Regions from separate parts of the Ottowia pentelensis genome, predicted to be linked through region 2. Evidence: predicted binding sites of a transcription regulator. Region 2 holds the regulator's gene; each other region holds the start of a gene.
The links. Region 2 encodes LexA, which represses DNA repair genes until DNA is damaged. Its sites were predicted from a motif close to ACTGTATNNNNATACAGT; they were not measured.

Region 1 (7,826 bases), 220 kb from region 2:
GGCCAGGCTCGCCAGCGCCTCGGCACCGGCGAGCCGGCGCATGTCCTGCTGGTCCAGCAGCGCACGCCGCGCCAGATCGTCGGCGTTGGCAAACAGCCCCTTGGCCCGCGCGGCGACGATGCGCTCGGCTGCCGCACGGGGCATGCCTGAGATCATGCGCAGTCCCAGCCGCACCACGGACTGGTCCGTCTGTCCTTCGAGCGTGCAGTCCCAGTCGCTCGCCGCCACATCGGCCGGCCGCACCTGCACGCCGTGGCGGCGTGCGTCCTGCACGAGCTGGCTGGGGCTGTAGAAACCCAGTGGCTGGCTGTTGAGCATGGCCGCCAGGAACTCCGCCGGATGGTGGCACTTGATCCAGCAGCTCGCATACACCAGCAGCGCAAAGCTGGCCGCGTGACTCTCCGGGAACCCGTAGTCGCTGAATCCCTTGATCTGCTCGAAGATGGCCTCGGCAAACGCGGCCCCGTAACCTCGCTCGGTCATGCCATCCACCAGCTTGGCGCGGTATTTCTCCAGTCCGCCCTTGCGCTTCCAGGCCGCCATCGCGCGGCGCAGCTGGTCGGCCTCGCCGGGCGTGAAGCCGGCTGCCAACACCGCCACCTGCATCACCTGTTCCTGGAAGATCGGCACGCCCAGCGTCCGGCCCAGCGCTTCCTTGAGCGCTGCACCGGGGTAATTCACCGGCTCCAGGCCCTGGCGCCGGCGCAAGTAAGGGTGGACCATGCCGCCCTGGATGGGCCCGGGTCGCACGATCGCCACCTCGATCACCAGGTCGTAGAAGCAGCGCGGCTTGAGCCTGGGCAGCATGCTCATCTGCGCGCGGCTCTCGATCTGGAACACGCCGATGGTGTCGGCCTTGCAGACCATGTCGTAGGTTTCGCCATCCTCGGGCGGTATGTCCTGCATCTCGAACACCTGGCCCTGGCACTCGCCGATGAAGGCCAGCGCCTTGCGCAAGGCCGTGAGCATGCCCAGCGCCAGCACGTCCACCTTGAGCAGGCCCATGGCATCGAGGTCATCCTTGTCCCACTCAATAACCGTGCGATCGGGCATCGCCGCGTTCTCGATCGGCACCATGCGCGACAGCGGGCCGCGCGTGAGCACGAAGCCGCCCACATGCTGACTCAGGTGGCGCGGAAAGCCCAGCAACTGACCCGTCAGCGTGACCAGCTGGCGCACCTGCAGCGATCCTGGTGCGAGCCCCGCCTCGGCCAGCCGTTCGGGATCGATGGTGCCGCCGTCCCACCAGCGGTGGTCCTTGGCCAGGGTATCGAGCGTGTCCAGCTCGAAGCCCAGCGCCTTGCCCACATCGCGGATCGCGCTCCTGGGCTGGTAGCGGATGACCGCGGCCGTCAGCGCGGCCCGCTCGCGCCCGTACTTCTGATACAGGTACTGGATGACTTCCTCGCGCCGCTCGTGCTCGAAGTCGATGTCGATGTCCGGTGGCTCGTTGCGCTCCCGACTGATGAAGCGCTCGAAGAGCACCGACATGCGGGCCGGGTCGACCTCGGTCACGCCCGTGCAGTAGCACACCGCCGAATTGGCGGCGCTGCCGCGCCCCTGGCACAGGATGTTGCGCGAACGCGCAAAGGCCACGATGTCCGCCACCGTCAGGAAGTAGTGTTCGTAGCGCAGCTCGGCGATCAGCGCCAGCTCATGCTCGATCTGGTTCTGCACCTTGGCGGGAATACCTTCAGGCCAGCGCCGGCCGGCACCCTCGTAAGTAATGCGGCGCAGATAGCCGGCCGGGGTCTCACCTGCTGGCATCACCTCGGCCGGGTACTGGTAGCGCAGCTCATCCAGGCTGAAATCACACCGCGCCGCGACCCGCAGCGTTTGCGCCAGCAGCTCTGGCGGATAGGTCTGTGCCAGTCGCAGGCGCGAGCGCAGGTGCCGCTCGGCATTGGGCTGCAGCGCCAGGCCGCACTCCGTCAATGGTTTGCCGATGCGCGTGGCCGTCAGCACATCCTGCAGCGGCTTGCGCGAGCGCACATGCATATGCACATCGCCGGCGGCCACCAGCGGAATCGCCGTGAGTTCGCCGACCTCGCGCAGGCGGTGCAGCCACATGGCATCGTCTAGTTGGCGCAGCAACTCCACCGCCAGCCAGCAGCGCCCCATGAAGCGCTCCAGCAGCCAGCGCGCGCAGGCCAGCAGTTGCGCCGCAGTGCCGGCGCGCTGCGGCGACACCAGCACCACGCAGTCAGCCAGGGCCTGCGGGTCGATGTCGCGCACCGGCAGCCGGTAGCTGCCCTTGGGGGCGGTGCGCCGCAAGCGGGTGATGAATTCGCACAAATTGCCATAGCCATTGCCATTGCAGGCCAGCACCACCAGCGTGAAGGGACACAGCCCGGATGCGTCGTCGCCCACTGTTTCGACCTGAAACTGGCTGCCAATTAGCAGCTTCAGTCCCTGCTCCTTGGCCGCGACATGCGCGCGCACCACGCCGGCCAGCGAACATTCGTCGGTGATCGCCAGGGCGGCGTAGCCTTGCTGCCGGGCGCGCGCCACCAGCTCCTCGGGGTGGCTGGCGCCGCGCAGGAACGAGAAATTGCTCAGGCAGCGCAGTTCGGCGTAATCTGGTACCGAAAAATGTGTCGGCGCGTTCATGCAAAGAACCCATGCAGGTACCAGGCGATGTCGTCGCCGGCCAGCCGTTGCTGATATACCCACAGCACACCGGCGTGCTCACTGAGCGCGACCCAGTAGTCGCGCAACACCAACTGGCTGTGCTGCGCGGCCGTGCCACCTTCGCAATGCCACCAGCCGCCTTCGATGCGCTGCGGCCCCGTCAGCAGCGCCAAGGGGCCTCGATACAGCGGCCGGTGGTTGCGCACTTGCAAACGCAGCGGCGTGGGCAGCACGAAGGTGGGTTGTGCCAACTCCGGCGGCGCGACGCGCGCGCGAGGCAGCGGCAGGGCCGCCGCCTGCCAGCGCTGGGCCCATTCCAGGCGACGGTCTTCCACCAGCACCGGCCGCAGCACGCGATCGGGTCCCAGCCGCGCGGCCACGCGTTCCAGCGCCAGGGTCAGCGACTCACCGTCGCTGCGCGGGTCGGGCAGCAGCGAAGCGTTGGGTTCGTGCAGGGGCACAACGTGGTCGGCCGTGATCTCAAGTTCGCCCACGGGGGCCTGCAGCACGACACGGGCCAGATGCTCGGCCAGCAGGCAGCACAGGTGTTCGATGTTGCGCATGGGTTGCGCGGTGCGGACCCTGAGTGCGCCGCCTTCGCCTGCGTCGCGCGTGCGCATGGCGTCATGGGCCCAGCGCAGCGTGAAGGTGGTGATGCCGGCACGGCGCGCGGCCAACCAGCCGCACAACTGCATCAGCAGCCGGCGCGCGCCAAACAGCAGGGCGGGCGCGGTCTCCACGCGGCTCATCAGCTCCAGCCGGGCGCGGAAGGTCGCGGGCAACTGCACCCACTCATGGGCCTCGGGGCGCAGACCGTAGGCTTGGTCCAGCCCCGCCAGCAGCGTCTGGCCAAAGCGCCGGCCGATGCCGCCGCGCGGCAGGCGGCGCACGTCGCCCAGTGTGTGGCAGCCGAGCTGGGCCAGTGTGAGGCGGCAGGGCGTCGTGGCCGACAAAACCTTGAAGGGCAGGGCGTCGAGCAGATCGGGCAAAGGCAGGCGCAGCCCGTTGACGATTCCGCCACGGGCGCAAGCCAGCGCGGCCAGGCTGTTGGGCGCCCAGGCGATGGCCGTGCAGCCCAGACCCGTAACCTCGGCCGCGATGCGGTCATGCAAGGCCCGGCGTCCGCCAAACAGGCGCAAGCTGGCCTCCACCTCCAGCAGCACGGCCTCATCGACAATGGCGACGCGGGGCGTGAACTGCAGGGCCCAGGTCGCCAGCCCAGCCAGCGCGTCACTGGGCGGTGGCGTCCCATTGGGGGTGGGAGGCAGGGACAAAGCGATCCACTGCATGCGCAGGCACCTCAGGGCAGAAAAACCGGCTCGGCTGCCGCAACCGGGGCATGATGATGGAGCCCAATGAGCCGGGCATGGACGGCAGCGAAATCGCCTCGCTCATGGCGGGGCCGCGGCGTTTGAGGATTTGCAGCCGTAGCGTCCAATCCAGCCCGGGGCTGGCCAGCACGCGCAGCGGCGCGGCCGAAGGCTCGCGCCGCGCGGTTTCGGGGCGGCACAGGAACACTGGAGCATCACAGGACTGGGCGCCCACTTGGAGCCGGCGCAATTGCTCGGGCCGCGTTTGGGGCAGCCAGGCGACGATGGCGCCGCAGGCGTTGGACTTGATCAATTGCTCGACGGCCCAGAGCCGTTCGGCGGGCTGGTCGGCCTGAATCCAGACGAAGCACCGCTCGTCCAGACCCGCCTGTTGCAGGCCCGGCAGGTACGGATGCCTAGGCGGCGCGATGGTGACGATCTGGCGGCCCTGCGCCGCGATGCGCCCGAGCGCGAAGCTCAGCAGACGCCACTCCAAGACGGCCGGCTGAGGCGTCAGCACCTCGGTCAGTGAGCGGCTAGGCCAACCGCCGCCGGGCAGCGCTTGGTCGAGCTGCTCCCATCCCGTCGGTTGCACCGCAGCGGGCCGTTGACCGAGTTCGCAGCCGCGCCAGACGCCGGGCAAGGCGATGGCTGATGCATTCGGGTGTTTGATGGACGTGGTTGAAGAGCGCATAGAAATACTGTTGATTTATACAGTATTTCAGGCAAGTCCATGTAACCGCAGTTTTGTCCATGACAGGGATCGCCGGGCATCCGCTGACTGGTTCAGCTCCAACTGCGGCGGGTTACGTCCGATCCCATGTTGTAGGTTTCCCGTCGATTTCTTTGCTCACGGGATCGGCATTCAACCGGCGCGCAACGCTTTGTCGATAGCAAGACGATCGTTTTTTGGGCGGCACGGGCAGCCCTGAAACGTCACTCGATGTTCTGCACCTGCTCGCGCATCTGCTCGATCAGCACCTTCATGTCCACGCTGATGCGCGACAGCTCCAGCGCGGCGGACTTGGAGCCCAGGGTGTTGGCTTCGCGGTGCAGCTCCTGGATCAAAAAGTCCAGGCGCTTGCCGGCTTCGCCGCCTTTTTTCAGCACCGACTCGATCTCGTCCAGGTGCGCGCGCAGACGCCCCAGCTCCTCGGCCACGTCGATGCGGATGGCGAAGGCGGCGGCTTCGGCCAAGGCGCGCTCTTGCGCCGCCGCCGTGGGCACGGTGCTGCCGGCGTCGGCCAAGGCCTCGTTCCAGCGGGCGACGAAGCGCTGCTTTTGCGCCTGCACGGCCTGCGGCACCAGCGGCTCGGCGCGTGCGGCCAGCGCACGCAGCTCGGCCATGCGCGCGTGCAGCAGCTCGACCAGGCGCGCACCCTCGCGCGCGCGCGCCGCCGCAAAATCATCCAGCACGCGGCGGGCCAGCGCCAGCAGGGCGTCGGCCGGCACCTCGCTGGCGCCGTCGCCGGTGCCGGCGGCGAGGCGTTGCACGTCGGCCACGGACAGCGCGGCGGCCTCGGGCAGCCAGGCACGCACCTTGTCCTGCAAATTGGCCAGCTGCTGCAGCACGGCGATCGGCGGGTCGCCCACCGCGCTGCCGGTGCGCCCTTCCAGCGCGGCGCGCAACTCGACCTTGCCGCGCTTGAGGCCTTGCGTGAGCAGCTGGCGCAGGGCCGGCTCGTGTGCGCGCAACTCGTCGGGCAGGCGCAAGGTGAGGTCCAGAAAGCGGCTGTTGACCGAGCGCATGTCGATCACGACGCCGGGGAGGGCGGCTTGCTCGTCGCTGGCTTTCCGGGGGTTGATCCGGCCACTGGCGTAGCCGGTCATACTGTAAACTGACATTTGGTTTCCTTCGCTTGCGTGACGGGCCTGCCTACGGCGCTTCAGGCCGGTTTCAGCGGGTTCGCGCGGCAACCGGGGTGCATTCAAAATTCTATGGCAAAGCTCAAGCCTGCTCCCCTGCCTCCCGACACCATGATCGGGGGCTACCGCGTGCTGCGCAAGCTGGCCGGCGGGGGCTTCGGCGTGGTCTACCTGGCGCTGGATGCCTCGGGCCAGCAGGTGGCCATCAAGGAATACCTGCCGACGGCGCTCACCACGCGCGCGCCGGGCGAGCTGGTGCCCCAGGTGGCGCCCGAAAAACTGTCGCTGTACCGCCTGGGCCTCAAGAGCTTCTTCGAGGAAGGCCGCGCGCTGGCGCAGATCTCGCACGCCTCGGTGGTGAGCGTGCTGAACTTCTTTCGTCAGAACGAAACCGTCTACATGGTGATGAACCACCTGGAGGGCGCCACCTTGCAGGACTTCATCGTGACGGCGCGCGAGCTCAAGAAGGACAAGGTGTTTCGCGAGTCCACCATCCGCTCGCTGTTCGACGAAATCCTGCGCGGCCTGCGCGTGGTGCACCAGCACAAGATGCTGCACCTGGACCTGAAGCCGGCCAACATCTTCATCACCGACGACAACCGCGCCGTGATGCTGGACTTCGGCGCGGCGCGCGAGGTGCTGAACAAGGAAGGCAACTTCACCCGTCCCATGTACACGCCCGGCTTTGCCGCGCCCGAGATGTACCGGCGCGACGCCACCATGGGCCCCTGGACGGATATCTACGCCATCGGCGCCTGCATTTATTCGTGCATGCACGGCTTTCCGCCCAACGAGGCGCCGCAGCGGCTGGAGAAAGACCGGCTGGCGCTGTCGCTCACCCGCATGCGCGGGCTGTACTCCGACAGCCTGATCGAGATGGTCGAGTGGTGCATGGCGCTCGATCCGCTGTCGCGCCCGCAGTCGGTGTTCGCGCTGCAGAAAGAGCTGTCGCGCGAGGGCGAGCGCCGCTACACCAAGCTGTCGATGACCGAGAAGGTGCGGCTGGGGCTGGACAACGTGCTGACCGACACCAAGAAGAACATCAAGCGGGCCACGCATCTGGCCACCCGCATGAGATAAATGGCTCACCCCCAGACTCCACACGCTGCGCGTTGTTTCGCCTCCCCCCTTCGAGGGGGCGTCGCCAGTGAACGGGCCAAGCCCGTCCACGGCGACCGCTGGCATGGCCTGCTCCGCGGCCATCGGGCTCTTGGGTGTCCGATGGTTTCGTTTGGCGCCCGGCAGTCCGGGTGGTGGCAATGAAGTTTTCGATTTTTCAGCTCAGCCGCATCGGGGGGCGCGAGAAGAACGAAGACCGCATGGGCTACAGCTACACGCGCGATGCGGGGCTGTTCGTGCTGGCCGACGGCATGGGCGGCCACCCTGATGGCGAGGTGGCGGCGCAGATCGCGCTGCAGTCGTTTTCCAGCCAGTTCCAACGGCACGCCCGCACGCGGCTGGCGGTGGTGCCCGATTTCCTGTCCGCCGGCGTGCTGGCCGCGCACCACGAGATCATTCGTTACGCCAGCGCGCGCGCGCTGCTGGACACCCCGCGCACCACGGTGGTGGCCGCGGTGGTGCAGGACGGCGTGCTGCAATGGGTGCACTGCGGCGATTCGCGCCTGTACGTGGTGCGCGAGGGGCGCCTGCTGGCGCGCACGCGCGACCATTCCTACGTCGAGGCGCAGGCGCACGCCGGTAGCGCCATCGAGGCGCTGAACCGCAATGTGCTGTTCACCTGCCTGGGCTCCATCGCCCGCCCGATGTACGACCTGGGCGGGCCGCTGCCGCTGCGGCAGGGTGACAAGGTGATGCTGTGCTCGGACGGGTTGTGGGACAGCATCGACGACGAGGCCATCGTCGCCAGCCTGTCGGCGCTGCCGGTGGCGCAGGCGGTGCCGGCGCTGGTCGACCAGGCGCTGGCCGAGGCCGGGGCGCGCTCGGACAACGTCACGGTGCTGGCGCTCGAATGGGAGTCCGCGCAGCCGGCGGTCGCCAGCAGCGGCTTCACCCAGACCG
Region 2 (7,826 bases):
CCGGCATCGCCCGGCCGCAGGCCTTCTTCGATCTGCTGCGCCAGGCCGGCCTGGCGCTGGCGGACACCGTGGCCCTGCCCGATCACTACGATTTCAATAGCTGGTCGCGCACGACGGGAGCGGTTCAGACCCTGATTTGCACCGAAAAAGACGCGATGAAGCTGTGGCGCCATCGGCCCGACGCGCTGGCCGTGCCGCTGCAGCTGCAGGTGCCGGCCGCCTTCTTTGCCGCGCTGGACGAGCGCCTGGCCGCGCGGGGCTATCATCCCCGCCAGCGGGCCTGAGCCTTGGTCCGCGCCGCACCGGCCGATGAAAAACCACCTGTTCCTGCTGGGCGCCATCGTCAGCGAAGTGCTCGCCACCAGCGCCCTCAAGTCCAGCGCGGGCTTCACGCGCTGGGGCCCTTCCGCGCTGGTCGTGGTCGGCTACGCCCTGGCCTTCTGGCTGCTGTCGCTCACGCTGCGCAGCATCCCGGTGGGCGTGGCCTACGCCACCTGGTCGGGCCTGGGCATCGTGCTGATCACGGTCGTCGCCTGGCTGCTGCACGGCCAGCGGCTGGACGCTTGGGCCCTGCTGGGCATGGCGCTGATCGTGGCCGGCGTGCTGATCATGAACCTGCTCTCCACATCCTCCGCCCACTGAAAACCGCCATGGACGCCAAACTGCTTGAACTGCTGGTCTGCCCCGTCACCAAGGGTCCGCTGGACTACGACCGCGACCAGCAGGAGCTGATCTCGCGCTCGGCCCGCCTGGCCTATCCCATCCGCGACGGCATCCCCATCATGCTGGAGGCCGAGGCGCGCACGCTGTCGGACGAGGAACTGGAGGCCCTGCCGCCGCGCGCGCCGGCGCTCTGACGCGCGCAAATCCCCTTGCTGGGGCCGCGCCGCCCCATTACGATGCGCCCGGGTCATCGAACCCACAACAACGAGGAGCATCGAGGCATGACACCCACTTTGGCATCGCGCTGGCTTGCCGGCGCCGCCTTGGCCACCACCATGATTCTGACTGCCTGCGGAGGCGACGGCGATTCGATCGTGAAGCGCGACACGGCCTACGGCCCGGTCGAAGGCGTGAACGACAACGCCCGTTCGGGCACCCTGTTCTGGAAGGGCATTCCCTTTGCCCAGGCGCCGAGCGGCGCGCTGCGCTGGAAGGCGCCGCGCGCGCCCGCGCCGTGGTCGGGCACGCTGCAGGCCAGCCAGTTCGGCGCCTCGTGCATCCAGAACCCGCGCCTGTACAGCCCCGGCAACCACAACAGCTTCGACGCCACGGTGGGCGACAACCTGGCCAGCGGCAACACCCCCGGCAGCGAAGACTGCCTGTCGCTCAACATCTGGCGCCCGGCCAGCGAAGAAAAGAACCTGCCAGTGATCGTGTTCATCTACGGCGGCAGCAACATCACCGGCTACAGCGCCGACCCGCTGTACGACGGCGCGGCGCTGGCCAGGAAGGCCAACGCGGTGGTGGTGACGGCCAACTACCGGCTGGGGCAGCTGGGCTTCTTCCGCCACCCGGCGCTGCGCGACACCGCGGTCGACCCGACGCTGACCGCCGACGACCAGTCCGGCAACTACGCCGTGCTGGACATCATGCAGGCGCTGAAGTTCGTGCAGGGCAACATCGCCAGCTTCGGCGGCGACAAGAACAACGTCACGCTGTCCGGCCAGTCGGCCGGCGCCATCAACGTGCTGGCCGTGATGACGGCGCCGGGCAACCGCGCCGCCGGCCTGTTCCACAAGCTGGTGCCGCTGTCGGGCGGCATCTCGCTGGCCACCAGCCCGGGCTTTCCGCAGCCGGCCAACAACCTGGCCGGCAACAACGGCTACATCCCGGCGCTGAACCCGGTCGCCACCTACGAGGCGCTGTCCAACGTGCTGCTGATGAAGCTGCTGATCGACGACGGCAGCGCCGCCGACGTGGCCGGCGCCACCGCCTGGATGCAGGGCCACAGCAACGCCGACATCGCCGCCTACCTGCGCGGCAAGCCGGCCAGCACCATCCTGAAGGTGGGCCTGAAAACCGTGGGCGGCCTGCCCAACAGCACGGCCTCGGGCCCGATCCCCGAGGGCACGGTGGTCGCCGCCGACCCGATCGCCGCCATCCTGGCCGGCAACTACGCCAAGGTGCCGGTGCTGTCGGGCATGGCGGCGAGCGAGTCCAAGCTGCTGTCCAGCTTTCTGCCGCTGGTCGGGCACCCGGTGGGCATCAAGCTGACGGACGCGCAGCTGTTCCCCTTCCTGTTCGACCCGGCCAAGGCCAAGGCGGCCACGTTCGGCGACATCATCAACCCGGCCTACGCCGACGGCGCCGCCTACGACGTGGCCATCGCCGACCTCGACGCCAAGTTCTTCACCGCCATGCGCGACAACTACATGAACGCGCTGGCGACGCAGACGCCGGGCCAGGTGTGGTCCTACCGCTTCGACTGGAAGCAGGAGCCAGCGCCCTGGAACGAAATCTACGGCGCGGCGCACGTGTTCGACCTGCCCTTCCTGCTGGGCAACTTCGGCCCCTCGCTGTACGCCAACGCGATCGTGAGCGACGCCAACAAGGCCGGCCGGCTGGCCCTGTCCGACGCCATGATGGGCGCGCTGGCGGCCTTTGCGCGCAGCGGCAACCCCAACACCGGGGCGCTGGGCGTGGCCTGGCCCAACTGGCCCAAGGTGCTGCACTTCGACGCCACAGAGGCGGCGCGGCAGATCTCGGTGCCGTGAGCTTCACCGTCCTGATCCCGGCCCGCCTGGCCTCCACGCGCCTGCCGAACAAGCCGCTGGCCGACATCGCCGGCAAGCCGATGGTGGTGCGCGTGGCCGAGCGCGCCGCTCAGTCGGGCGCGGCGCAGGTGGTGGTGGCGGCCGACGCGCCGGCGATCCTCCAGGCTTGCGCCGCCCATGGTGTGCGCGCGATCGCCACGCGCGCCGACCACCCCAGCGGCAGCGACCGCCTGGCCGAGGCCTGCGCGCTGCTGGGACTGGATGGCGAGGATGTCATCGTCAACGTGCAGGGCGACGAGCCGCTGATCGAGCCCGCGCTCATCGGCGCCGTCGCCGATTTATTGAAGAATGTGCCGCTGGCCCAGATGGGAACAGCGGCACATGCTATCAAATCAGTAGAAGAATTCATCAACCCCAACGTCGTCAAGGTGGTGACCGACGCGCAGGGCCTGGCCCTCACCTTCAGCCGCGCGCCGCTGCCCTGGTGGCGCGACGGCTTTGCGCAGGGCATCACGCAGCTGCCCACGCAGCCCGCGCCGCTGCGCCACATCGGCATCTACAGCTACCGCGCCGCGTTCTTGCGCGCCTTCCCGCGGCTCGCGCCGGCGCCCATCGAGCGCTGCGAGGCGCTGGAGCAGCTGCGCGCGCTGTGGCACGGCCATCGCATCGCCGTGCACGTCACCGACCACGCCCCGGGCCCCGGCGTGGACACGCCCGAGGACCTGGCGCGCGTGCGCGCCCTGATGGCCTGAAGGCGCCCGGGCCATTGGCCTGAACGGTCGGCCTGCGTGCTATTCTTGATTGCAAGGCGCCTGGCGCCAGCGGCTTGAGGGAGAACCGGCCGCGGATCGGACCACCACTTTCGAGGATTCGCATGAAACTGATTCTTCTGGGCCCGCCCGGCGCCGGCAAGGGCACGCAGGCCGCCTTCATCTGCCAGAAATACGGCATCCCGCAAATTTCCACCGGCGACATGCTGCGCGCCGCCGTCAAGGCCGGCACGCCGCTGGGCCTGCAGGCCAAGGCGGTGATGGATTCGGGCGCGCTGGTGAGCGACGACATCATCATCGGCCTGGTCAAGGAGCGCATCGTGCAGCCCGACTGCGCCAACGGCTTTCTGTTCGACGGCTTTCCGCGCACCATCCCGCAAGCCGAGGCGATGAAGGACGCCGGCGTCAAGCTCGACTACGTGCTGGAGATCGACGTGCCCTTCGACGCCATCATCGAGCGCATGAGCGGCCGCCGCAGCCACCCGGCCTCGGGCCGCACCTACCACATCACCTTCAACCCGCCCAAGGTCGCGGGCCAGGACGACGTCACCGGCGAGCCGCTGGTGCAGCGCGACGACGACCGCGAGGAAACCGTGCGCAAGCGCCTGGAGGTCTACAGCCAGCAGACCCGCCCGCTGGTCGACTACTACAGCGGCTGGGCCGCGCGCGAGCCAGCGGCCGCGCCCAAGTACCGCGCCATCGAAGGCACCGGCACGGTCGAGCAGATCACCGAGCGCGCGCTGGCGGCGCTTGGCAGTTAGGCGGACGGGCCGGACGCCACCTTCCATCCGAAAGCCGGCGACCCGCCGGCTTTTTTCATGGGCCATCGGCATACAGCGCTTGCGTTACGAAAAAAACTGTGCAAAACTACAGTTACTGTAAATCGATACAGATCGACCAGCGTTCCCATCGCCATCGACCAATCGTCCGTCCCCCGAGGATTTGCCATGCCCGACAGCCCCAAACTCACGGCCCGCCAGCAACAAATCCTGCACCTGGTGCAGCGCGCCATCGCGCGCACCGGCGCGCCGCCCACGCGCGCCGAGATCGCGGCCGAGCTGGGCTTCAAGTCCGCCAACGCGGCCGAGGAGCACCTGCAGGCGCTGGCGCGCAAGGGCGTGATCGAGCTGGTCAGCGGCACCTCGCGCGGCATCCGGCTCAAGGGCGCGGCGCGCAGCGCGCTGCGCGGCGAAGGCCTTTCCCTCACGCTGCCCGGCATGGCGCAACTGGCCCTGCCGCTGATCGGCCGCGTGGCGGCTGGCTCGCCCATCCTGGCGCAAGAGCACGTGGACCAGACCTTCCACGTCGAGCCCACCCTGTTCGCCCAGCGCCCCGACTACCTGCTGCGCGTGCGCGGCATGTCGATGCGGGACGCCGGCATCATGGACGGCGACCTGCTGGCCGTGCAGTCCACGCGCGAGGCGCGCAACGGCCAGATCGTGGTGGCGCGCCTGGGCGACGACGTCACGGTCAAGCGCTTTCACCGCCACAAGGAGCAGATCGAGCTGCATGCCGAAAACCCCGACTACCCCACCATCGTGGTGCAGCCGGGCGAGCCCTTTGAAATCGAAGGCCTGGCCGTCGGCCTGATCCGGGGCAACATGCTGATGTAGCCCCCATTCACACGGCACCTGCGCAGGTGGCGGGCGTGCAGATGGCGATCCACTCCGGATGACGGCCATTCACACCCTGCGGCGGTGCCGGCAGCGCGCAGCGGCCCCATGCGTGGGCCACCAGCGCGCCGCATTCGTCAATCTCGCCTGTGTCCAACCTCTGCCCCGAAAGGTTTTACATGGGACTCCTGCAAGACATCCGCCCCGCCTCGCCCAAGGTCCTGTACCTGGCCGACCATCGCACCCCCAGCCTCCAGCGCCGCGCCGCGCAGCGGCGGCAGCAAGCCCCGGGCGCACCCGGCGCCTGGACGCGCATGGCGCAGGCGCGCGCCCAGGGGCACCTGTCCCCTGAGCCGGCCAGCCACGCCGCGCCCGGCGCAGCGCCTGCCCGCCCGGTGCGCGTGACGCACTTCGCCGAGGCCGCCAACGCCCACGGCGCCGTGCGCCGGCTGCGCATCTGCGGGCGCCTGGCCGACGTGTGCGCCGAGCTCGGGCGCCTGGCTGCCGCCGAAGAGCGCCAGGCCGCGCTGCCGCGCCGCGCCTGAGGCGGGGGCCCGCGCCCGCCGACGCCGGGCCCTTGCATTCGCGAACATCGGCGCGCGCGCCGCGCGGCACAATGCGCGCATGAACATCGTCATACTCGATGACTACCAGGACGCGGTGCGCAAGCTGGCCTGCGCCGCCCGGCTGGAGCCCTACCCGGCCAAGGTCTACACCAACACCATCAAGGGTCTGGGGCAACTGGCCGTGCGGCTGCGCGACGCCGAGGTGCTGGTGCTGATCCGCGAGCGCACGCACGTCACGCGCCAGCTGATCGAAAAACTGCCGCGCCTGAGGATGATTTCGCAGACCGGGCGCGTGGGCCCGCACATCGACCTGGCAGCCTGCACCGAGCGCGGCATCGTGGTGGCCGAAGGCGCCGGCTCGCCGATCGCGCCGGCCGAGCTGACCTGGGCGCTCATCATGGCCGCCATGCGCCGGCTGCCGCAGTACATCGGCAACCTCAAGCACGGCGCCTGGCAGCAGTCGGGCCTGAAAAGCGCATCCATGCCGCCCAACTTCGGCCTCGGCAGCGTGCTGCGCGGGCGCACCCTGGGCATCTGGGGCTACGGGCGCATCGGCCAGATCGTGGCCGGTTACGGCCGCGCCTTCGGCATGCCGGTGCTGGTCTGGGGCTCGCCCGAATCGATGGCGCGCGCGCGCGCCGACGGCCACCACGCGGCCCCCACACGCGCCGAGTTCTTCGCCCTGTCCGACGTGCTGTCGCTGCACCTGCGCCTGGTCGACGCCACCCTGGGCATCGTCAAGCTCGACGACCTGGCCCGCATGAAGCCCTCGGCGCTGCTGGTCAACACCTCGCGCGCCGAGCTGGTCGAGCCCGACGCGCTGGTCAGCGCACTCAACCGTGGCCGCCCCGGCATGGCGGCGGTGGACGTGTTCGAGAGCGAGCCGATCCTGCAGGGCCACGCGCTGCTGCGGCTCGAAAACTGCATCTGCACGCCGCACATCGGCTACGTCGAGCAGGACAGCTACGAGCTGTACTTCGGCGCCGCCTTCGACAACATCGTCAACTACCTGCGCGGCACGCCCAGCAACATCGTCAACCCCGGCGCCCTGCAGGTGCGCCGCTGAAAGATGGACCACCCCCGTTGCTCCACTCGCTGCGCGATGTTGCGCCTCCCCCCAAGGGGGCGCACCCAGTGGCCGGGGAGACCCCGGCCACGGGTGCACCCGCATGGCCTGCTCCGCGGCCGTTGGGCTCTTTGGACTGCTTGCACCGCGGATGACCCGCCGCGCCATGGAAAACCGAGATGAACACACCTTCGCCCCTGCACCTGATCTCCTCCAAGGCCACGCAGCAGCTGCTGGCCGAGCTGCTGGCCGCCGACGCGCTGGCCCACCCCGAGGTGGCGGTGCGGCTGGAATCGGTGGGCGGCGTCGATGCTGCCCAGCGCGTGGCGGCGGGCGAGGCCTTCGACGCCGTGGTGCTGGGCGCCGATGCGCTGCAGCGCCTGCTGGCCGGCGGCCACGTGCGCGCCGACTCGCGCGTCGACCTGGTGCATTCGGGCGTGGCGGTGGCCGTGCGCGCCGGTGCGCCGCGGCCCGACATCGGCAGCGAAGCGGCGGTCAAGGCCGCCGTGCTGGCCGCGCGCAGCGTGGGCTATTCCACCGGCCCCAGCGGCGTGGCGCTGGCGGCATTGTTCGAGCGCTGGGGCATCACCGATGCGGTGCGCGCGAAGCTGGTCACGCCGCCGCCGGGCACGCCCGTGGGCGCGCTGATCGCCCGCGGCGAGGTCGAGCTGGGCTTTCAGCAGCTCAGCGAGCTGATGCACCTGCCGGGCATCAGCCTGCTGGGCCCACTGCCCGACGCGATCCAGATCGACACCATTTTTGCCGGCGGCGTGGCCGCCAGCGCCCGCCAACCCGAGGCCGCGCGCGCCCTGCTGGCGCGGCTGGCGGCGCCCGCCACCGCCGCCATCAAGCAGGCCAACGGCATGACGCCCGCCTGAAGGGCTGAGAGCCCTTGGCTCATGCACGCTGCTCACGCCCAAAAAACGCTCGATCTCTGACGCGCCGCCGCCGCGCCCACCCATTCCCTCCACCATAATCTCCCGTCATGAGCACTCCCGAATTTCCCACCGTCGGCCTCGTCGGCACCGGCGCCATGGGGCGCGGCATCGCGCAGATCGCCGCCCAGGCCGGCGCCGTGGTGCGCCTGTTCGACA
Region 3 (7,826 bases), 860 kb from region 2:
GAGCGCCTGCAGCTCAACCTGTATCGGCCGGCGACGGAAAGCGCACCGTGAAGCGGGCGCCCGGCGGCTGCTGCCCCGGGTGCGCGTCGTCGACCGCGACCGTCGCGCGGTGCTGGCGCGCGATCTCGTCGACGATCGACAGGCCCAGGCCCGAGCCGTCCACCGCGCTGCCCAGCACGCGGTAGAAGGGCTGCAGGACGTGCGCGCGCTCGGCGGCGGGGATGCCGGGGCCGTTGTCCTCCACCTGCAGCACGCGCGCATCGTGCAGGCTGCCGATGCGCAGGCGCACCGTCACCACGCCGGGCTGCGCCGGCTCGCTGGGGGTGTACTTGAGGGCGTTGTCCACCAGGTTGCGCACCAGCTCGTGCAGCAGGGTGGCGTTGCCCGTCAGCACGGTGCCGGGCGTGCCGGGCAGCGGGCCGTCGTAGCCCAGGTCGATGCGCTGGCGCAGCGCGCGCGGCACCGCCTCCTGCACGGCGTCGCGCGTGATGGCGGCCAGGTCGCAGGGCTGGCGCGCCAGTTCGGTGCTGCCGCTTTCGGCGCGCGCCAGCGCCAGCAGCTGGTTGACGGTGTGCGTGGCGCGCATGCTGGCGCGGCCGATCTGCTGCAGCGACTGCTTCAGGTCGGCCTCGCTGGCGTCGGCGCGCTGGGCCAGGCCGGCCTGCATGCGCAGTCCGGCCAGGGGGGTCTTGAGCTGGTGCGCGGCGTCGGCCAGGAAGCGCTTTTGCGTGGCGATGGAGTCCTTCAGCCGCGTCAGCAGCTCGTTGACCGAGTCCACCAGCGGGCCCACTTCCTGCGGCACGGCGCTTTCGTCCAGCGGCGACAAGTCGTCCGGGCGGCGCCCGCGGATGCGCCGCTCCAGCTCGGACAGCGGCCGGATGCCGCGCACCAGCGCCAGCCACACCAGCAGCACCGCCAGCGGCAGGATGGCGAACTGCGGCAGCATCACGCCCTTGATGATCTCGGCGGCCAGCACGCTGCGCTTTTCGCGCGTCTCGGCCACCTGCACCAGCGCCGGGCCGGCCAGGCCTTCGACCGGCACCCACAGCGCGGCCACGCGCACCGGCACGCCCTGGTATTCGGCGTCGCGCAGTTGTGGCTCGGCGGCCGGGGCGCCGGCGTCGGCCGCCGGCGCCCCGGGCGGGTGCGGCAGCGCGCGCGCGCCCGAGACGAAGGCGCCGCCGGGCCCCAGCACCTGGTAGTACACGTTGTCGGCATCGTCGGCGCGCAGCAGCTCGCCGGCGGCCTGCGGAAAGGCGAACTGCAGGCGGTGGTCGGGCCCGACGCTCAGGTACTGCGCCAGCGCCTGGGTGTTGTCGACCAGGGCGCGGTCGAAGGGCTTGTTGGCCAGGCTCTGCGCCACCAGCCAGGTCAGCGCCAGGCTGATGGGCCACAGCAGCAGCAGCGGGGTGAGCATCCAGTCCAGGATCTCGCCGAACAGCGAGCGCTGGGTGCGTTGAAAGAGCTTCACGCCGATACTTCTATATTGATAGCTGCTTGCGCAGATGGTACGCGGGCTGCAGGCCAATCAGCCTTGAATTTTTTCCAGACAGTAGCCCAGCCCGCGCACCGTGGCGATGCGGATCGGCCCCTGCTCGATCTTCTTGCGCAGGCGGTGGATGTAGACCTCGATGGCGTTGTGGCTGACTTCCTCGCCCCACTCGCACAGGCGCTCGACCAGCTGCTCCTTGCTGACCAGCCGGCCCGAGCGCTGCAGCAGCACCTCCAGCAGGCCCAGCTCGCGCGCCGACAAGTCGATCAGCTGGCCGTCGATGTGGGCCACGCGGCCGGTCTGGTCGTACTCCAGCGGGCCGTGGCGGATCACGCTGCTGGCCGCGCCCATGCCGCGGCGCGTGAGCGCGCGCACGCGCGCCTCCAGCTCGGACAGCGCAAAGGGCTTGGCCATGTAGTCGTCGGCGCCCAGGTCCAGCCCCTTGACGCGCTCCTCCACGCCGTCGGCGGCCGTCAGGATGAGCACCGGCAGCGACTGCCCGCGCGCGCGCAGGCGGCGCAGCACCTCCAGGCCGTGCAGCCTGGGCAGGCCCAGGTCCAGGATCAGCAGGTCGAACTCGGTGTTGGCCAGCAGGGCGGTGTCGGCCTCGGCGCCGCTGGCCACGTGGTCGACCGCCGCGCCGGCGGCGCGCAGGCTGCGCAGCAGGCCATCGGCCAACACCTGGTCGTCTTCGGCAATGAGGATGCGCATGGGTGTCTCCGGCGGTTGCGCCACGGCGGGCGTTCGAAGGGAAATTCTAGTGGCGCGCCCCGCCCTTCAGGGGCCGCTGGCGTAGGCATCCAGCCCCAGCGCCACCACCGTGGCCACCTCGGCGCCCACGGCGGCGCGAAATTCCGCCTCGGCCTGCGTCACGGCGGCCTGGAAGGCGGCCAGCCAGTCCAGCCCGGCGGTGGTGAAGGCGATGCGCCGCGCGCGCGCATCGTGCGCGTCGCGCTCGCGCGTGACCAAGCCCCAGGCCTCGCACTGGTCGACCAGGTCGCCCATGGACTGCTTGCTCATCCCGGCCCAGAGCGCCAGCTCGGTCAGGCGCGCGCCGCCCAGCGGCAGATGGCGCGTGACGTGCACGATGGCCGCGCCCACCTTGTCGCGCGCCGCCAGGTTGGACAGCGCCAGCGGAGCGCGCTCGCTGGCCGCCATCAAGGTCAGCACGCGCTCGTCGAAGCGCCGCATGGCGTGCCCCAGCAGGCGCCCCAGGTGGGTCTGGCGCCAGCGGTCGTCGGCGGCTTCGAAGATCATTTGGCAATGGTAAGTCAAACTGACTTAAAAATCGGTTTACCGAATTAAATGTATTCCTGTACAGTCCTGTTCATGCATCCAGATCGTCCCGTTCATCGGCGGGGCTGAATGCACCAAGCCACTGAATCACAAGGAGAAAATCATGGACATGGCGGTTGCCGACAAGACCGAGAAAGCCAAGGCCCTGCAGGCCGCGCTGGCCCAGATCGAAAAGCAGTTCGGCAAGGGCACCATCATGCGCCTGGGCGAGGGCGAGGCGATCGAGGACATCCAGGTCGTCTCCACCGGCTCGCTGGGCCTGGACATCGCCCTGGGCGTGGGCGGCCTGCCGCGCGGCCGGGTGATCGAGATCTACGGTCCGGAAAGCTCGGGCAAGACCACGCTCACGCTGCAGGTCATCGCCGAGATGCAGAAGCTGGGCGGCACCTGCGCCTTCATCGACGCCGAGCACGCGCTGGACACGGGCTACGCGCAGAAATTGGGCGTCAACCTGTCCGACATGCTGATCAGCCAGCCCGACACCGGCGAGCAGGCGCTGGAGATCGTGGACAGCCTGGTGCGCTCGGGCGCGGTCGACCTGGTGGTGGTCGACTCGGTCGCGGCGCTCACGCCCAAGGCCGAGATCGAGGGCGAGATGGGCGACAGCCTGCCCGGCCTGCAGGCGCGCCTGATGAGCCAGGCGCTGCGCAAGCTGACGGCCACCATCAAGAAGACCAACTGCACGGTGATCTTCATCAACCAGATCCGCATGAAGATCGGCGTCATGTTCGGCAGCCCCGAGACCACCACCGGCGGCAACGCGCTCAAGTTCTACGCCAGCGTGCGCCTGGACATCCGCCGCATCGGCACCATCAAGAAGGGCGACGTGGCGATCGGCAACGAGACCAAGGTCAAGGTGGTCAAGAACAAGGTCAGCCCGCCCTTCAAGACGGCCGAGTTCGACATCCTGTTCGGCGAGGGCATCTCGCGCGAGGGCGAGATCATCGACATGGGCGTGAACGCCAAGGTGCTGGACAAGAGCGGCGCCTGGTACGCCTACAACGGCGAGAAAATCGGCCAGGGCCGCGACAACGCGCGCGAGTTTCTGCGCGAGAACGCCGATCTGGCCAGGGAGATCGAAAACAAGGTGCGCGACTCACTGGGCATTGCCCTGCGGCCGGCAGCGGCACCGGCGGCCGCGGGCGACGAGCAGGATTGAGGCGGTGGGCGGTCCGGCCGCGCGCCCCGGCCCGTCCCTCAAGGCGCGAGCCTTGCGTTATCTGGCCGCCCGCGAGCATTCGCGCGCCGAGCTGGCGGCCAAGCTGGCGCGCTTCGTCACCGACGAGGACGCGCCCGGCGCCGTGGAGCGCGTGCTGGACGAGCTGGCCGCCAAGGGTTTCATCGACGAGGCACGCGTGGCCGAGTCGCTGGTGCATCGCCGTGCGGCCCGCGTGGGCAACGCGCGCGTGCTGCAGGAGCTGCGCGCCAAGGGCGTGCCCGAAGAGCTGATCCGCACGGCAGCCGGCGCGCTGCGCGACACCGAGCTGGCGCGCGCGCAGGAGGTCTGGCGCAAGAAATTCGGCCAGCCGCCGCGCGATGCGGCCGAGCGGGCGCGCCAGATGCGCTTTCTGGCTGCGCGCGGCTTCGGCGGCGAAGTGGTGCGGCAGCTGCTGAACCACCCGCCGGCCGAGGACGAGCCGGGCTGATCCCGCCCGCGCCGATGTCCGGACGCATCCGGCGTGACATTTGTCGCGCGCAGCGTGACGGCCTGCGCCGCGGCGACCGGCAGCCCATTGACGGCGCCCCTCGGCCTGCTTTCCAATCGGCGCTTGTCCGGTGCGGCTCGAGCGTCGCCGGACGGAACGGCCCGGTACGAAGCGGCCGCCAGGGAGAGAACAACAATGGACACCGTCTTCAGCTTGAGCCCCAAGGGTCGGCGCGAATGCGCGGCCGAGCAACCGCTGCTGCTGCGCGAGCTGCACGCGCTGCTGCGCATGGTCGATGGCCGGCGCACCCGCGCCGACCTGCTGAATTCCGTGGGCCGCAACGCCATCACCACGGGTGGCCTGCGCTGGCTGCTGGCCGCGGGCTATATTTTTCCCGACTCGGCGACGACGACCCGCCCGACGGCGGGCGGCCGGGCCACGCGATCCGGAGCGGCGTCCGAACTGCTGGCCAGCGTGCCGCAAGACCTGTCCTCCTTTGCTGCGCCGATGGCCAGCCCGCGCGGCGAACCGAGCGTGCACGAGGCACTGGGGGACTTCATGCTGCGCTCGATCGAGCGCCATCTGGGCGACACCGGCGCGCCCTATCGCTGGCGCGTCGAGCGCGCGGCTCAGGTGCCCGAACTGCTGCCCCTGCTCAACCCGCTGCTGGAGGCCATCCTGGCGCGCGCGGGCCGCACTGCGGCGGGCGAGTTCGCCCATGCCGCCGCCCTGCTGCTGCAGCCGCTGGAAAACGGCGTGCCCTAATTCCATTTCTAATTCAATAGCGCATCAATAATCCACGGCCAGGCGACGATGGATCGGATCCGTTCGCAGTTGCTCTCGAAGTCTCGCAGGGCGAGCTCAAGGTGATCTTCGAGCGCCTCCAGGCTGTCGAAGACGCGGTTGTGGAATCGCTTCTCGCGCAGCTCGTCCCACACGTGCTCCACCGGGTTGAGCTCCGGCGCATAGGGGGGCAGGCTCAGTAGGCGCATGTTGGCGGGCGGGTGCAGCTCACCACTGGCATGCCAGCCGGCACCGTCAAGCACCATGACGATGCGCTCGTGCGGGTGACGCTCGCTCACCTCGTCGAGAAACAACTGCATGCACTCGGTGTTGACGTGAGGCAAGATGAGCGAGTCCAACTGGCCGCTTGCCACATCGACGGCGGCGTACGCGTAGGTGTACTCGTGGGTCAACATGGCTTGGCACAGCGGCCGCACCGGCTTGGGCGCCCAGCAGCGGCGCACGTCGTTGATGCGTCCAAAGCGCGCCTCGTCCTGGAACATCAGCTTGATGGGGCCTTGCTGCGGCCAGTGCGAGCAGATTTCGGCAAGGCGCTCGGGGAGTTTTTTTTCCACTCCTCTTGAGCCAAAGGATCGCTTTGCGGATGGCGTTTGTCGGGGGCCAGCTTGCGCCAGCCGTGGCGGTGCAGCAGGTTGTAGACCGAGGACAGCGCCATGGGACGGCCCAGGGCAGCTTCGATTTCACACTTGACTTGACCGACCACCAGGATGCCGCCCGTGCGAGCGCGATCAAGAAAGGGCGCCAGCACCTGGCGCTCCTGCTCAGTCGTCATGTTCTGGTGGCGCCTGCCGCCGCGCGCGGGGCGCTGGCCGTCACCTGCAACCTCGCCGGCCAGGAAGCGATTGCGCAAGCGGCAGGTCCACGCCGGGGAGCGGCCGATGACCTGCGCGGTTTGCTCCAGGCTCAAGCCATAGTCCAGCGGCAACACCACCGCCTGTGCTTGGCGAAGCTGCTCAGCGGTCTGTGCGCCGGCCAGCATTTGACGGGCCGACTCCAGACTGTCGGCACCTCGGGCTGTTCTTGCCATGTCGTTCTCCTTGCGGGATCGGTGACATGGATATTATTGATCTATTGATATGGAAATGGAATAAGCCCGGGCTTCAGTCCAGGTTCAGCATCAGCTGCAGGTTTTGCACCGCGGCGCCGCTGGCGCCCTTGCCCAGGTTGTCCAGGCACGCCACGGCCACGGCGTGACCGGCATCCTGATTGCCGAAGACGCGGATTTCCAGGCGATCGCTGTCTTTCAGCGCCACCGCGTCCAGCTTGCCGGACTCGTGCGCCGGCTCCACGCGCACCCACTCGCTGCCGGCGTAGTGGGCGGCATAGATGTCGTGCAGCCGCCCGGCGCCGGGGCGACCGGGCAGCAGGTCCAGGTGCAGCGGCAGCTCGACCAGCATGCCCTGGTCGAAGTTGCCCACGGCCGGGATGAAGATCGGCCGACGCGTGAGGTGCCCATATTTCACGATCTCGGGTAGGTGCTTGTGCTTGAGGCCCAGGGCGTACAGCTCGTAGGCGGGGGCCTGGCCGGCCTCGTAGGCCTCGATCATGGTGCGCCCGCCGCCGGTGTAGCCGCTCACCGAGGGCAGGGTCACGGGGTAGTCGGGCGGCAGCACGCCGGCGTCCACCAGCGGGCGCAGCAGCGCGATGGCGCCGGTGGCGTAGCAGCCGGGGTTGGCCACCCGCTCGGCGGCCTGGATGGCGGCGCGTTGGCCAGGTGCCAGCTCGGCAAAGCCGAACACCCAGCCCTCGGCCACGCGGTGCGCCGTGCTGGCGTCGATGATGCGGGGTTTGTTGCCCGGCAGGGCGTCGATCATGGCCACCGACTCGCGCGCCGCGTCGTCGTGCAGGCACAGGATGACCAGGTCGACCGCGGCCATGATCTCGCGCTTGGCCGCGGGGTCCTTGCGGCGCGCCGGGTCGATGCTGACCACGGTCACGCCGGCCATGTCCTGCAGCCGCTCGCGGATCTGCAGGCCGGTGGTGCCGGCCTCGCCGTCGATGAAAATCCGAGCCATGCGCGCTGTCCTCGTGCGAATGAAAAGGCATCCCCCGCGGCGGGCCCAATGCCCGCTCGGCCGTGATTGATGCACCGCAGCATGATACATTCACGGGCGCATCACGTTGCTGCACGCACGCGGGCGGCGCCAGCCCTGCTGGACCGGCGGCCCGGGCGTTTCCGTTCCCACTCCGAGAGAGCCTCATGAAAATCCACGAGTACCAGGGCAAGGAGATCCTGCGTCAATTTGGCGTGCCCGTTCCCCGCGGCATCCCCGCGTTCACCGTTCAGGAAGCCGTCGAGGCGGCGCAAAAACTGGGTGGCCCCGTGTGGGTGGTCAAGGCCCAGATCCACGCCGGCGGGCGCGGCAAGGGCGGCGGCGTCAAGCTGGCCAAGTCCATCGAGCAGGTGAAGGAGCTGGCCGGCCAGATCCTGGGCATGCAGCTGGTCACGCACCAGACCGGGCCCGAGGGCCAGAAGGTGCGCCGCCTGTACATCGAGGAAGGCGCCGACATCCAGAAGGAGTACTACCTGTCCGTGGTCACCGACCGCGCGACGCAGAAGGTGGCCTTCATTGCCTCCAGCGAAGGCG

Region 1: imuA (translesion DNA synthesis-associated protein ImuA) is a predicted target of LexA. The motif match lies at 4,642-4,659, and genes of this name have one in related genera.
Region 3: recA (recombinase RecA) is a predicted target of LexA. The motif match lies at 2,797-2,814, and genes of this name have one in related genera.

The regions. Positions count from the first base shown of each region.
Region 1 covers NZ_OZ224513.1:1,318,045-1,325,870, forward strand. The annotation lists gene ACWHMB_RS06350 (error-prone DNA polymerase) at 1-2,610, opposite strand, end outside; gene ACWHMB_RS06355 (Y-family DNA polymerase) at 2,607-3,920, opposite strand; gene imuA (translesion DNA synthesis-associated protein ImuA) at 3,862-4,584, opposite strand; gene ACWHMB_RS06365 (YicC/YloC family endoribonuclease) at 4,878-5,786, opposite strand; gene ACWHMB_RS06370 (serine/threonine protein kinase) at 5,880-6,887, shown strand; gene ACWHMB_RS06375 (PP2C family protein-serine/threonine phosphatase) at 7,067-7,826, shown strand, end outside.
Region 2 covers NZ_OZ224513.1:1,095,309-1,103,134, reverse strand. The annotation lists gene lpxK (tetraacyldisaccharide 4'-kinase) at 1-284, shown strand, start outside; gene ACWHMB_RS05255 (DMT family transporter) at 310-642, shown strand; gene ACWHMB_RS05250 (Trm112 family protein) at 651-857, shown strand; gene ACWHMB_RS05245 (carboxylesterase/lipase family protein) at 945-2,717, shown strand; gene kdsB (3-deoxy-manno-octulosonate cytidylyltransferase) at 2,714-3,469, shown strand; gene adk (adenylate kinase) at 3,592-4,248, shown strand; gene lexA (transcriptional repressor LexA) at 4,435-5,100, shown strand; gene ACWHMB_RS05225 (hypothetical protein) at 5,280-5,645, shown strand; gene ACWHMB_RS05220 (D-2-hydroxyacid dehydrogenase family protein) at 5,725-6,732, shown strand; gene ACWHMB_RS05215 (substrate-binding domain-containing protein) at 6,912-7,610, shown strand; gene ACWHMB_RS05210 (3-hydroxyacyl-CoA dehydrogenase) at 7,718-7,826, shown strand, end outside.
Region 3 covers NZ_OZ224513.1:238,079-245,904, forward strand. The annotation lists gene ACWHMB_RS01140 (glutathione S-transferase family protein) at 1-51, shown strand, start outside; gene ACWHMB_RS01145 (sensor histidine kinase N-terminal domain-containing protein) at 14-1,471, opposite strand; gene ACWHMB_RS01150 (response regulator) at 1,529-2,203, opposite strand; gene ACWHMB_RS01155 (MarR family winged helix-turn-helix transcriptional regulator) at 2,270-2,749, opposite strand; gene recA (recombinase RecA) at 2,892-3,947, shown strand; gene recX (recombination regulator RecX) at 3,952-4,434, shown strand; gene ACWHMB_RS01170 (hypothetical protein) at 4,630-5,199, shown strand; gene ACWHMB_RS01175 (IS630 family transposase) at 5,208-5,792, opposite strand; gene ACWHMB_RS01180 (helix-turn-helix domain-containing protein) at 5,720-6,265, opposite strand; gene argC (N-acetyl-gamma-glutamyl-phosphate reductase) at 6,339-7,253, opposite strand; gene sucC (ADP-forming succinate--CoA ligase subunit beta) at 7,439-7,826, shown strand, end outside.